2 regions of the Alistipes sp. ZOR0009 genome follow, and region 1 is predicted to be linked to the other one. Evidence: riboswitches for the same ligand, from Rfam matches in the RefSeq annotation. Region 1 holds a riboswitch; the other holds the start of a gene.
What was found. Region 1 has a riboswitch for thiamine pyrophosphate ahead of L990_RS02850 (TonB-dependent receptor). Riboswitches for the same ligand answer to the same signal wherever they lie in the genome.
Positions count from the first base shown of each region.

Region 2: linked by a shared signal. The riboswitch ahead of L990_RS06765 (class I SAM-dependent DNA methyltransferase) and the one ahead of L990_RS02850 (TonB-dependent receptor) in region 1 are both predicted to bind thiamine pyrophosphate.

Region 1 covers NZ_JTLD01000009.1:7,048-14,536, reverse strand. Annotated here, with positions in the region: gene L990_RS02865 (hypothetical protein) at 1-155, shown strand, start outside; gene L990_RS02860 (thiamine diphosphokinase) at 206-847, opposite strand; gene pnuC (nicotinamide riboside transporter PnuC) at 841-1,446, opposite strand; gene L990_RS02850 (TonB-dependent receptor) at 1,510-3,957, opposite strand; TPP riboswitch at 4,030-4,125, opposite strand; gene L990_RS02845 (alpha/beta hydrolase family protein) at 4,488-5,405, shown strand; gene L990_RS02840 (DUF2007 domain-containing protein) at 5,489-5,869, shown strand; gene L990_RS02835 (hypothetical protein) at 5,889-6,320, shown strand; gene L990_RS02830 (hypothetical protein) at 6,383-7,231, shown strand; gene L990_RS19050 (energy transducer TonB) at 7,478-7,489, shown strand, end outside.
Region 2 covers NZ_JTLD01000020.1:30,764-38,252, forward strand. Annotated here, with positions in the region: gene L990_RS06740 (TenA family protein) at 1-635, opposite strand, end outside; gene thiD (bifunctional hydroxymethylpyrimidine kinase/phosphomethylpyrimidine kinase) at 638-1,444, opposite strand; gene thiL (thiamine-phosphate kinase) at 1,470-2,468, opposite strand; gene thiE (thiamine phosphate synthase) at 2,567-3,199, opposite strand; gene thiM (hydroxyethylthiazole kinase) at 3,283-4,092, opposite strand; gene L990_RS06765 (class I SAM-dependent DNA methyltransferase) at 4,098-4,805, opposite strand; TPP riboswitch at 4,874-4,965, opposite strand; gene L990_RS19170 (GAF domain-containing protein) at 5,221-7,489, shown strand, end outside.

The sequences.
Region 1 (7,489 bases):
TGATGGAAATTAACGGAACAAAAATTTTCAACAACCACAGTTTCCAACTATTAAGTACCGGTTCTTGGGACGAATTTAATCCTGGCGACAAAGTTTACGTTGAGTACGCTCGCCATTCGAAGCTTATTTTAAGCTACAATACAGAAGTGGCGTAACGCAAGCACAACCTTTCAAATAGCATAAAGGATGGAGAGAACTTCATCCTTTATTTTTTCACATCCATGTAGGCAAGATAAACAACCACCTTTGCATTTTCGAACTCGATGGTAAAATAGTCGCCGAGAGATTCATTTAAAGTACCCTCCCACCACATTTTTAACGGACGATTGGTAATATCCCATTTCAGCCCTTGATAGGATATTGGCACATCGGGGGTAAACGAAAACACAGACACCTGCTGTCCTTTTTCACTTTCTATCCGAGAAGAACTACGTAACGCAACAAAAAAACCATAGTTGGTATACATCCGAACGTTCGCCCTTTCAGCATAATTCATCAGCAAAGAGATATTGCCTAAGGTATGATCTTCCCTCAATCCCGTTGCTCCAAGAATAACGATATCCTGATATCCGCTATCAATTGCAAATTCAAACGCTTTCGTTAGGTCGTTGGTGTCTTGTGTCTCAAAATGGACAACCTTACCATTCAACTCCTCAACCAAGTTTTGATCAATCGAATCTAAATCGCCAACCACAAAGTCTGGGTTCCGAATGCCGCTAGCAACAAGCTTTGCAGCCGCCCCGTCGCAGCAAATAACTCTGCTACAAAAGCGAAGAATATTAAGCGCCGTTGGATGAGAAGGAAACTCACCATCGGCCAAAATCACCGTAACATCAGAATTTAACATTGTTCAGCATCTTTTTTTTGTACGCGTAACGTTTTACGCCACGAGTAGTAGCCTACAAACGCCATAACCGTGTAAAAGAAGAAAAGCACCACCGATGGGTATAAGCCCCTCCATACAAATAAGCACGTCGAGACAAAGTTAGCAATTACCCAAATCCACCACTGCTCAATGATTTTTTTTGCCAGCATCCAAGTTGCAATAATGCTTAAAGAGGTAGTAAACGCATCCCAATAGGGAATTGGAGAATCGGTAAATCGCCTAAGGATTTCTGCAATTCCGAAGAATAAAGCGGTGTTTATGGCTAATAGCTTAACCCCAAGTCCAAATTTCAGATTAACTATTGGCAGGTTATTATGAGAATGACCTCCAGCTCCTCGCCACCACCGATACCAACCATAAATACTAATAACAACGTAGTACACCTGTAATCCCATATCAGCATAAAACTTTGCCTCGAAGAAGATTACCACATAAAAAATAGACGAAAGCAACCCCACTGGCCAAAGCCACACCTTTTCCTTTATCTCCAGATAAAGAAAAATGAGCCCCAAGGCTGCACCAACAACTTCCACATAGTTTTCAGCAATCCAACTAACCATTTCTATAAGATTTTACCGATACGCTATGTAAAAGCGTATCGGTAATATTAAAGATGAAATATTTTAGAAGCGTAGCGATAAGCGGCACCAATAGTTACGCACTGCTTGAGGGAATAAGCCGTCCTCAATATAGTCTGGCGCATTTCTGAACTCAGCACGATAAACCCAAGCATTAGCAATATACTTCTCATTCAACAGGTTATTTACACCAACTTGAACTCCTATATTTTTAACTCCAGCAACCGAGAAATCGTAACCAACTTTTAGATTATTCACAAAGTAAGCCTTTAGCATTCTGCTTGCATTCTCCGAATTATCGTAGTACTGACGTCCAACATACTTAGAGGTGAGTATAATATTAAAGTTTCGGAACGGCTCAAATGTAAGTTGGCTTGCACCAATCACATCAGGAGAAAAAGAAATGCGGGTAGTTCCCAAATGGTAGTCCTTAATCTCATAGTTTACCCACGTCCCATCTGGATTCAAATCAGACAACTCCACGGAATAGACGAAGTCTTTAATTTTATTCTGGCTAAGCGTCAAATTTCCCTCCCATCTTAGGTTGTCTAAAATCTTAACGCCAGCCATTAACTCAACTCCACGGCGATAACTGGTAGGAACATTTTGGCGAATTGGATATCCCACATCATTTAGTTTACCCGTAAGAACAAGCTGATCGCGATAGTGCATATAGTAAACATTGAGACCCAAATTTATTGTACTTCCTGCATATTTATACCCAAGTTCGTAATCGAAAAGACGTTCTGAAGTAATTTTATTGGCAGATTTAAAGTTATCGGTATAGTCGGTGCGAGTTGGTTCGCGATTGGCTACCGAAAAAGAGGCGAACATGCTGTTTTTTTCATCAAGAGAATAAAAAACCCCCATCTTAGGATTCCAAAAATTGAATGTATGGCTTTGGGAAATATCAACAACATCGTCGTCAAGCCCCTTCATTTTGTAGTAAATGTAGCGGTGCTGAATATCGCCATAAACGTTTAGATTGTCGGTTACCTGCCATGACGTTTTAAAGTAAATATTGGCATCATCCTTGGTTGACTTGCTACGATACCACTCGTAATCGGGCAAAATACCTTGGTTAATCTCCGACCATTTAATCTTTCCAAAATGATCATTGGTAAATCGGCTAACTGCACCGCCTAAAGTGAAGTTCAAGTTGGCCGTTGGAGTAAAAACAAAGGAGGCTGTTGATCCCACATTGTCGTTATCCAACCATTTTTGCACAACAAAATCGTTGTACTTGTATGTTTTACCATTGTAATCGTAAGGCTTCAACCCGTACTTCTTAACCTTTGAGCTATCCTTATAATTCTCGTAAAATCCTTCGCCATGAGTAAAAAAGAAACCGACATTCAGGCTTGATATTTCAGACAACTTACGAGAGTAGTTAAGCAGATAGTGCGATTGCTTGTAGTTATCGGTTTCGTTTCCGTAAATGTGGGTGTTGAAATTCTTATCCTTATAATATCCGGCAGGATTATAGGTTCTGTCTGTACCAATAATAGAGCTGGGAACGCCCGTCCAGCTAATTCCGGTTTTCTCTTCTCCATAAATTATGGTGGCCTTAAGCGTACTACGATCGCCGTAGTAAGAACCAGACACCTGAGCCGATTTATGGTCAGAAGTAGCCCTATCAACATAGCCATCGCTCTTAGCACGAGAGATGCGGGCGTCAAAACGGAAGCGGTTGTTAATTAATCCCGTGCCCGCTAAAAAATTTCCGCGCCACGAGTTGTAAGAACCCACGTAGTTGTTAATCTCGGCATAAGGTTCGTTGCTAACAGAGCCTGTTTGGAAGTTTACGGTAGCACCAAATGCTCCTGCACCGTTGGTTGACGTTCCAACACCACGCTGAATTTGCACGCTGCTAGCAGAAGAGGTTACGTCGGGCATGTTAACAAAGAAAACCTGCTGCGACTCGGGGTCGTTAATGGGAAAACCATCAACGGTAATGTTGATGCGGCTTGCATCGGTACCACGAATACTAAATGCGGTGTTACCGATACCTATTCCGCTCTCGGTGGTGGCCACAAAAGAGGGTGTTAGCTCAAATATTTGAGCAACATCGCCTCCTGTATTGTTTCTTTTTATCTCGTAAGCCTTAAGATCGGTAAATGCCATTGGAGTTCGCTTTGATGCACGAGTAGCGGATACCACCACCTCGTCGCCAAGAACCGATTGCACCTCTAGCACCGCGTTTAAAGCCTGACTCTCCTTAATGTCGACACGAAGCTGCTGTGTTTGATAGCCAACAAAGCTAAATCGAAGGGTATATACACCTGGTTTTACATCACCAATGCGATAAAACCCACGACCGTTGGTGGTAGCTCCCTTACCAACACCTTCGATTAGCACGGTAGCCCCAACCAGAGGCTCTCCCTTTACTCCAACAACTGTTCCAGAGATTGTTTTTCCGCCTTTAATGGCTGCCGAACCTACCAGAGCGGCAAAAACCAAAAGCAGCGTAACGATTACGCTTAACTTGCGCATGATTAAATCTTTTAATAATTAAACATCGGCACGACTACCGCCGTAAATATTAAAAGGGGGAAAATAAAATGTAGATATGTTCGCTTTACTCCCTACGCCGGCACTACCCGGATCAGGTTAAAGGGTATAATCTCAGCCCGTAATATTAGGGCACCCCCGTTAGTCGATGCAAAGGTAACGTAAAATATTTTAATAAAGAGATATAAATTAGACATGCACTAAAATGCAAAAACAAGACTTACATCCAAATGATTTTTAGCAACATCGCATTCATAAACTAAATGCCAATATAAATAATGGTAAACAAACACCCTAACAACAGCCATTTAGTAGAAAGCATTTTAAACATACGCGTAAACTTGCTAAAGAGCAAACCTATCAAACGTCGAAACAAGACTGATAGACGAAACACCCATTCCACATTTAGGACCAATAACCATGTAAAAAGCGCATCATCCTAAGATATTGCAATATTATATGCAGCAACACCGTTTTAAAACTTAGCATTACCCATTAAACTACACAAAACCATGACAAAAAGAATTACAGCAGGCCTCGCTATCCTACTATTGTTTTGTTCGGCTACCGCAATAGCCATAAAACCCGATAGAAAATATCGGTTTTATCCAGAACACCTAGGGCTGATATATCGCGACCTAGATGTTACAACTCCAGATAAGCTTAGAATAAAAACATGGCTATACCCGGCACAAGATTCGCTAAGCAGCAAGGAAAAAGAGCAAGCGTGGGAAAATCCTACTAAACGAACCTACAAACTGCTCGACAAAAGAAAGCGCCCAACCATAATAATATGTAACGGCGACGCCGCAAACATGAGCTGGATGCAGTACGCGCTTGCCGGGAGCTACATTGCCAACGGATACAACGTCGTAACCTTCGACTGGCGCGGGTTTGGCGAAAGCTACGAGTGGAAGATGAACGAGGACTACATGGTGTACACCGAATTTCTTACCGACTACAAATCGGTGATTGAGATGGTAAAAAAACAGCCAGAGGTTGATCCAACACGCATTGCGCTGATGGGATGGTCGACAGGAGCGTACCTATCAATGGCAGCGGCAAGTCTGGATTCGGACATAAAGTGCTTTGTAAGGCAAGCGCTTATGACATCATTCGATGAGGTGATGCCAATAATCCGCGCGCTGCCAAAAAATAAGAACAGGCAGCTAATAGTGCCAGCAGATTATCCTAAAGAATTAAACCCAATTATGCTAGCACCACGTTTCAAAAGGCCAACATTGCTAATTGTTGGCGAAAAAGATGAGAGAACGCCTGTTGCAATGAGCAAATCCATCCTAGCGATGCTACCTGGAGAAAAAGAAATATGGATTGTACCTAAAGCGGAGCATGGAGGCGCGAACGGACCGATGCAAAACTTCGAGGTTTACAACAAAAAGGTGCTAGAATTTCTCAATAAATACTTATAGTGCTATATTTAGGGTAAGAAAAACAGAACTTGAGCTTAATCCATCCAAAGGCAGGCTCAAGTTTCCCCAAAATAACCCTAACTATGGAAAATTGGATTACTGTAATATCGTTTACCTACCCACAAGAGGCCTACCTAGCAAAAGCAAAGCTCGAGTCGGAAGGAATTGAAGTAACAATTAAGGACGATTTAACTGCGCAGGTAAATAACTTTTACTCCAACGCCATTGGAGGCGTAAAGGTGCAGGTAAAAGAAACCGACGTAGAACAAGCCATGCAGGCGCTGCTCGAAGCAGGCTACATTAAGGAGGAAACAACACCTACCCCGTCCTTCATTTCGGAGTTCGACAAAAAAACATCAAGATTGCCGCTCATTGGAACGCTAACGGTGGAGCTGCGCTTTATTATACTTATCACCATTTTAATAATGGCCATCATACTCCCAGTTATATTTCTTTCGGTATAACCTAAGTTCGATAAAAAATATGGAACAGAAGGATTACATGCTCCGCGAAATAGAAAAAACAGGAGCAATAGTAAGAATGATTGCCAGTAAAGTAGCTGGCAGTGCACATCGTAAGGGTGCTACAGCCGAGGTGCTGTATAGGCAAACAGCCGAAGACCTTTTATACTACCTCGAATTCGATCTCGGGGCCTTCATCCAAAAAAACGACGACCAGGCAGTAGAGTACATCGAGAAGATAAAAGGATTCGACATCGAAAACTTGCTTATGCTAAGCACCCTGCTCGAAAAAATAGCCGTTAAGCAGGAGTGTAACACCAAGCTCGCCCTCCTCCACAGGGCGCTCCTAATTTTAGAGCACATCAAGGTGATAGACGAAGCCAACTCCGCCGATCACGAGCAAAGGATAGCATTGATAAAGGAGCACATAAAAAAAAGCGAACCACACCGATAAGCAAAAACAGCCAATAACGCATATAAAATAATCGATATCAACAAATAACAACAAACGGATAAATGAAACTTCTCAAAATATTAATTTCAATCGTTCTCCTTATATGGAATGCAAATACAACAAGAACTTTTGCGCAAAGAGCTACAAAAAACGACATAGACAGCTTAAAACATCGCTATAGTCCCATTATAAATGGAGTATGGGTTGCACGTGATTATGTTAATTCAATAAAAAAAACAAAATCTCCAATAAAATCGGCACATACACTGGACGGATATGCTGCCTTACACATAAAAACGAACAACCTACTAGATAGCATCGAAGTAGGCGCAAGCCTAAACAACCACGAAGGAACGCTATTCACCCTATTCTTTATTAAAGGATGCTGTGGGAAAGGATTAAAAACAAACATCCCCGATTATGATGATGAGAAGAATTTCTACGAAATCGGCTACGAACAAGAAAATGGAGTAATCGAACTAATTTTATACCACTACGACAAAAATTCCCTTTTACTCGACTCAAAAAAATTCACCAAAATAGCCAACAGGCCTCAAGATGAGGACTTAGATTGGGGAATACAAGTAATCACCAACAAGAGTATCCTTGACGGGAAATACATCGTCCAAGACAAATACAACAACAAAACATTAATCACATTTAATAGCAATGGAATTGTAGTTGGGCATCCTCAATTTAAAACATTCTACATTTTTACCGATTACTTAGGGGCATACAAGCCTACCATCGAACAGATATGCTTCAACATCTATTCAAAAAAAGAAAAAACGTATGGATTTAAGATAAAAGGAGATACTATTTACTTGTATGATTTAACAGGAAGCGAAGAAAATAGAAATCTAAAAGCAGGTAAACTTGCGTACATATTAACTAAGCAACCAACCCGTTAAAGCTAAAATAGACACGCCATACATCATCGAAATAATTTGTGCTAGAGTAAGGTATAAAGTCAATCACTAAACAAAACGCAAGCAACAACTCTAAAAAAACATCCCACAGTAAAAAAAATGTTCGCTCAACTACGACTAATTTTGGAACAAAAACGGTTACCTTCGAAGCTATAAACAAGAAAATATCTATCCATAACTACAAAACAGCACCAGCGCATTTGCGAAGGGTGCAATAACATCGAAAACATGAAGAAGATC
Region 2 (7,489 bases), on a different contig from region 1:
TCAAAAACTCGGAGTTCGTGTAGGGTTCCTTCTACAAAGGCATCTACTATTAACTGCTGCTCTTCCGTGGTAGCCTTGGCTCCATGCTTTTCTACAATGGCTATATACTGAGTTACGAAATCGTTATACTCGTCGCCAGCATACGTGTCAATAAACAGCTGGTAGGGATTGTTGGGGACGTTATGCTCAACCACATGCATGCCTACCGCTCCATATATCCAAAAGCAGGGTAGCAGTGCTGCCGCAGCCTCTCCAAATAGCGAGTTGCTGCTTTTCTGATGTAGAAAGTTGCAGTAGCGTTCAAAGGCAGGTGATAACGTTTTTGCTTCCTTCAGCCCATAATGATTAAGGTAGGTGGTGCGTATTACTTGCTCCATTTCAATACCGTCGGTAACAATCTGCTCAAAAAACGCTTGTTCGTCTTGTGTTTCTGCTCGCTGGGAAAGTCGCGCGAAGGCTTCATTGTCATGTTTAAGGTAAATAACGTCTTGTTGGAGGTAATGCCCAAAGCTGCTAGAAGCAAGCGTGCCGTTGGCCAGCCCAACAATAAAATCGGAGGCTATAAGCCGGCGGTAAATGGGCTCTGCTTGCTGCCAGCACCGCTTAGTGAAATTTCCTGCTGGAGGTATTTTCATGGTTAATCCCAAAAACGGTGAAAATGATGTACAGGACCATGCCCTTTCCCTATTTCATACTTGGCGCCGCGGACTATGGCGGTGTTAATATACTCTTTAGCTCTGCTTACGGCCTCATTTAAGGATAGGTTGTGAGCCAAATACGCGGCCACTGCCGACGAAAAGGTGCAACCAGTCCCGTGCGTGTTGCGGGTGGCTACTCGCTCGGAGGTGAGTTCCAGCACTTCGTCGGTCTCTGCGTTGTACAGGATATCGGTTAGTGTGCTATCGGTAAGGTGTCCGGCCTTTAGCAGTACGGATACTTTTCTCTCCTGCGAAAGGGCCCGAGCACACTCTGTAAGGTCCCCTTGTCCTTTTATTTTTTGCCCTAAAAGTATTTCTGCTTCAGGGATGTTTGGGGTGATTATTCTTGTACGGGGAATCAGCTCGTTACGAAGCGTTTCAATAGCTTCGTCCTGTAGCAACTTATCTCCCGATGTTGCGACCATTACAGGGTCTAGCACCACGTTGCAAAAACCATACGGCTCAACGCTATCTATCACCGCACGAATTAATTCTGAGGAGTGCAGCATGCCAATCTTAATGGCGTTGGTACCAATATCTTCGAGCACTGATTTTATCTGCCCTCTAACAAACTCAATTGGTATTGGGTGCACTCCATACACGCCTACCGTATTTTCGTCTACAATAGCGGTGATGGCCGTAGTGGCAAAGCACCCGCAGGCCGAAATTGTTTTAAGATCGGCTTGAATGCCGGCGCCTCCGCTTGGATCGCTACCAGCTATGGTAAGTACGCGCTTATATTCCATTTTATAGTATCAGTTTCAGTTGTTTTTAAAAATGCTGAAAGCCTACATTGCCTAGGTTAAATTCTTCTCCATTGTCGAGCCATTTAATGCAACTTGCTCCGCCAGTTATGAAGCCGATGGTGCTTAGCTCCTTGCTAAAGTTCGATTTAAAGGCTTCGTTTACAGCGTCAAAATCGCTAGGGGCTATGGTACACAACAATTCGTAGTCTTCGCCACCTGCTGCTGCCATGCTAAGGCAGTCCCATCCGTACTCCTCTGCCGCACTTCGCAGCTCGTCGGATATGGGGAGATGGCTAACCTCTATAATGGCGCCGCACCCCGAGGCCTTTAGTATGTGGGGAAGATCGGAGGCAACACCGTCCGATAAATCCATCATGGCATGTACCCCGGCATACGATGATAGTAGCGCACCTTCCTCTATTCGGGGAGTGGGAGTGTGATGCTTGTCTATCAAAGCTGTAATTGCGGGCGTTTTTGGAAACTTATTTAGTACGGCTTCTAATCCCGCTGCTGAGTCGCCAAGGTTTCCGCTGACGCAAATTAGATCACCCACCTTTGCCATTCCTCTACGTCTGGCTTTTCCCTTTTCGCAATTGCCAATAATGCAGACGTTGATGGCCAAGTGCTGCAACGACTTTGTGGTGTCGCCTCCCATCAACGGTACGCTGTACCTTTCTGCAACGGAATGGATTCCCTTCATCAGCTCGTCGAGATACTCTACTTCGGTATCTTTGGGTATGGCAATGGATAGGAAGGCTCCTATAGGGGTACCTCCCATTGCAGCAATATCGCTAAGGTTAACGGCCATGGATTTTACGCCCAGCTGGTAAGGGCTAATGGCATCTTTCAGAAAGTGTACACCCTCTACCAGTAAATCGGTAGTAACCAGCCACTCTTCCTTTTCATTTACGGGGATGATGGCACAATCGTCACCAATTCCAGTTTGCCCGCTATTTAGTAGGTGGCTGAACATTGGTTTGAACCTTTCAATGAAGCCAAACTCTCCTATACTATTTAGTAACATCGTCTTACTTTATTGGTTTGCATATTGCTGTTTAGCGTAGCAAGTCTACCTTAAGTGGATTCTTTTAATGCTGCGTTTTCATTGCAATACACCTATTTTCAGATTGTAATTTTCAACTTCATTTTTTCGATCAGCTCTTTGGCTGCATCTTTAGGCGATGTAGCCGAGCATATTGCCGAGACTACCGCGATACCATTGGCTCCTGCGTTTACAATATCTGCAGCATTGCTACTATTTACGCCTCCAATGGCAACGGTAGGATGGTTGGTAAAGGAGGCAACTTCTTTTACTCCCTCCAAGCCAAATGGATGCGCGATATCCTTCTTCGTTTGCGTTCCAAACACGGGCGAAATTCCGATGTAGTCTACATCTAACAGGTTTGACTGGCGCGCTTGCTCCATATTTTCGACAGATAGCCCGATAATCTTATCGTATCCGAGCAGCCTACGGGCAATCTCGTAGGGCATGTCGCTTTGTCCGATATGCAACCCATCTGCATCAGCGGCCAAAGCAACGTCTGCTCGGTCGTTAATAATTAGAGGTACGCGGTAGGGCTCTAACTTTTGTTTTAAACGTACTGCCAGCTTAATGAAGTCTCGCGTTGTGCAATCCTTTTCTCTTAGCTGTACCATTGTTACGCCCCCTTTTACGGCCTCTAGTACAATCCATTCTAGGTCTCTTCCGTACGATAGAGAACGGTCGGTAACCAAGTATAGGCTTAAGTCAACCATATCTGCGTATATTCTGATTTAATCTTTTCTATTTCGATGTTAGTTCTTCCAACTACGCATTAGAGTGAGTGGAGGCTACAGCCTTATGCATGTAGCATTTCCACTTTTGCTCGCTGTTCGGCCACTAATCCTACAATATTATATAGCCCATCAATAAAGGCTACCTGCATTGAGGCTGGTCCTGCCGATTTTATTGCGGCCATTTCGCCGACAACCCCCATTATGGTCATGGCGTTGGTTGCTGCTAGCAGGGCATTGCTGTTTACTGCCGCAAAGGCCCCAACTATGGCTGTTGCGGTACAACCCATTCCAGTGACTTTTGGCATCAGTGGCGATCCGTTGCTTACCGTGTAAACGGTTTTACCGTTGGTAATATAGTCAATATCTCCGCTAATAGCGACAACCGAGTTGGTGGCAATGGCTAGCTTCTTGGCCGCCTCTAGCGCAGATGCCGAGGTATTGGTGCTATCAACCCCCTTGGTTGTTGCATTTTCGTTGGCAAGGCATAAAATTTCCGACGCATTTCCTCTTATGATGGTTGGCTTGCACTTTTCTACTATTTGCATGGCCACCACCGTTCTGTAGGGAGTTGCGCCAACTCCTACTGGATCGAATATAACAGGGATGCCTTTTTGGTGGGCCGCTTGGCCTGCTGCCACCATTGCTTCAACCCAAGGGTCGCTAAGTGTACCCATGTTGATAACGAGCGATGATGCAATGTTAACCATGTCGGCCACCTCGTTTGTGGCATGGGCCATTACAGGCGAGGCGCCAATGGCAAGCAGCGCATTGGCGGTGTTGTTCATCACCACGTAGTTGGTTATGTTGTGTACCAGCGGCGATTTCTCTCTGATAAGTGCCAAATCGTTGGCTAGGTTTCTGTTTTGGTTCATATCTTTTAGTTTTTGATGGCGCTTATGGCAACGTAGTCTCCGCAGTCAAATCCTTCACGAGGTTCTTCGGTAATGTTGTTCGAGTAGATTGGATGCTTGGTAAGCGTTTGGGCGAACTGCATCTCCCCAAAGCCCGCTTTTTCGAGCATCTCGACTTTTTCGGCGGTGGTGCGCCAGTTGGCTACCTTTACAAACTCTATTGGATATGGATCTTGCGGGTGTACTCCTTTTAACAGCGGGTGATCCCACGTTTCGACTGCTTTAGCGAGGTTGTAGAGTAGCGCATACGAGCTCTCCTTCGGAACATCGATTACCACAATTCTGCCGTTTGGCTTAAGAGCAGCATAGGCTTTATCGAAGGCGGCTTGCAAATCGGTAATGTAGCTGGGAGTCCCGTTAAAGAGTATCGTATCGTAGCAGGCTATCCCAAATTGGGCATCTTCGGCGGTGGTTATGGCGACGTTCATTCCTCGTTTGCGGGCAATCTCCGCCATTCCTGTCGATGGCTCGATGCCATTTTTTACCACTATACCATATTCTTTTTCGAGGAGCATCTCAAAAAGACCACTCCCGCATCCAACCGATAGCACGTTGCCCGCATTCTTGCGGAGGAAGTGGGCAACCAGCTTTAGCTCGGAGTAGAGAACATGCTCGTTGTTTAAAAACCAGGCATCGTACATGCTGGCATACTGGTCAAAGCTACTTTTATCCATAGTCATAAAATAAAAAAGCCGCTCCACGTATGTGAAACGGCGAAATAGATTGAATCTAACGAAAAAGTCTTCAAAAAATCCCGTTTCCCTACGCTGTTATGAAACAGATCAGGTTCATGGGGTATAATCTCAGCCCTAGTGGACACCCCCAACAGTCTCTACAAAGATAGCCGAAATGCGCAATCCTTGTCTCCTTTTCCGTTTTTTGATAGATGGAGGAATATGTTTAATAACAATGTTATTTGCGGAGGATTACTATTGTGTTGATTTATAGAAGCAGGTGTTTGTCTTTGTTAGATTTTGTATGCTTTGGATTTGTATAATGCAATTTAAAGATGGTTAAATTGTAAATATTCCGAAGGCGAAGAAGATATCTTTGTCGCCTAAATTTCGGACTTAATCTAGGAAAAAAAACATGTTGGAATATAGGGATTGGAAGTTCTTCAAAGACATGGAAACGTCGTTGAAGAAGCGGGTACTTTTTAAAGTCGGCTTTTGGCTCTCGCTGTTGCTGATGGGGTTATTTTTATTTTTTGCGATACTTTTTTGGGATTACGCGATTAGCAGTACTACCAACTCTGCGAGCGAATTCTCACAGTCGAGCTCTAACGCACTAAAAGTTCGTATCTATAGGGCTATCGGAGTTGCTCGTGCGCTGAGCATGTCTACCGACTACATGATGCATACCAACGCGGCGGCGGCTGACTCGAACTTATCGCGTAGCTTGTATAACTACAATACAAGGCTTAATCATTACAAAGGAATTTTGCTTTACCAATCGGCCTACTACAGCTTTGATGCTGCTCAGCTAGGTAGGGTTGATGGTGGTCGCTTGTTTTATCAGTCGACTTATACTCGCCCAGCAGCTGTTTGCCAGAAAATGGCAGGCATTGGCGACGGAGAACTGCAGGCAAACTTGAGAAAAGCGGAGGAATTTAAGCAGGCTATTGTTTCTATTCCTCACGAAAGCAGCTACAACGATGGAGGTTCATCTGTTAAGGTGATTTCAGTGGCTGCTCCAGTAGAGCATGATGGGAAAGTTATAGGAAGTGCTGGGGTCGATCTTCCATTGGAGGAAATAAACCAGCTGATAAAAAGTTTTAAGCTTCCTCCTCATGCAGTGGCGTACCTGTTGGCACCCAACGGAGAGGTGGCCTCTTACTCTTCAGAGATTTCGGATTCGAGGATGAAGTACATATCGGAAAATAAGCTCTTGTACAAGACTGTTAGCGACATTATCGGTGAAAAAGGGGAGGTAGAAGGTCAAGGTGTCGAGATTAAGGATAATGGAATGCAGTCGTTTATTCTTCCTGTGATACTAGACGAGACAAATGCCCGATGGGTATTTGTGGTATCGGTACCTACTTCTGTTTACTATGCATTAATATGGTTAAAGCTGGGACTATTACTGTTGGTTACTGTAATAATGCTGGTGGTAGTGCTAGTTGTTGTAAGGAAAATGGCGGTTCAGGTTGTAAAGCCAATTATTGAGATCAATGGGAGCATACAGCGGTTAGCTCGTGGCGAAATATTTGGTTCTAACTATGTCGAATTGCATCATAAAGATGAACTAGGCGAGATTGCTAGCTCTATAAATACGCTGATAGATTCGCAAAAGGAGGCGGCTGAGTTTGCTGTTGCTATAGGACAGGAAAAATTTGATGTCGACTTGGCTGACAGAACTGGCGATGATATGGCAGCTGCTTTGGTGGCCATGAAGGAGAATCTACTAAAAAGCAAGAATCTGGAATTGGAACGTCAGGAGCAGGAGGCTATTACGCACTGGGCAGCAGAGGGGATGGCGCAATTTGCCGAACTTTTACGTGCGAGCGATTCCAACATGAAGGAGTTCTCTGCCCGTTTGCTTTCGAGCCTAGTTCGTTATATCGATGTTAACCAAGGTGCCCTTTTCGTATTTAACGAGGAGAGCAAGGTGCTGGAAATGACAGCCTGCTTTGCCTACAATCGTCGTAAGATGGTGGATAAGGAGATGGCTGTTGGCGAAGGGCTGGTTGGTCGCTGCTATGCCGAGGCTGAGTCTATCTACTTGCTAGAAATTCCTACAGACTACATAGCCATTACGTCGGGGTTGGGAGATACGCCACCTCGCTCGTTGCTTTTAGTACCAATGAAGGTAGATGGTGAGGTTTTAGGGGTACTCGAACTTGCCTCTTTACAGGAAATTCCAGATTATAAGCTTCAGTTTGTTGAAAAGATAGGCGAAAGTATTGCTGCCACCATTCGTAGCGTGCGGGTTAACCATCATACGGCTCAGCTGCTCGAAAGAACGAAGGTGCAGGCTGAAGAGATGGCTGCAGCGGAGGAAGAAATGCGCCAGAATTTGGAGGAGCTGCAATCTACTCAGGAGGAGATGTCGCGTATTCAGGAGGAGCAACGTGCTGCCATTGAGCTTACGCAGATTGATAAGCAAATGTTTGCTGCCTTGTTCCATTCTACATCAGAGAGCATCTACTTTAAGCATAGAGATGGCCGCTATGGAAGGGTGAGCGATGCCGCTTGTGCGCTGCTAAGGGTTAATAGCGTAGAGGAAGCAGAAGGAAAGACGGCGTTTGATCTCTTCTCTCACGAAACGGCATCGGCTATCGAGAAGGAGGACAATGAGGTGATGACTACCCAAAGACCTATAGTTCGTCAGGAGGGATTCTTGACCAACCTAGATGGTT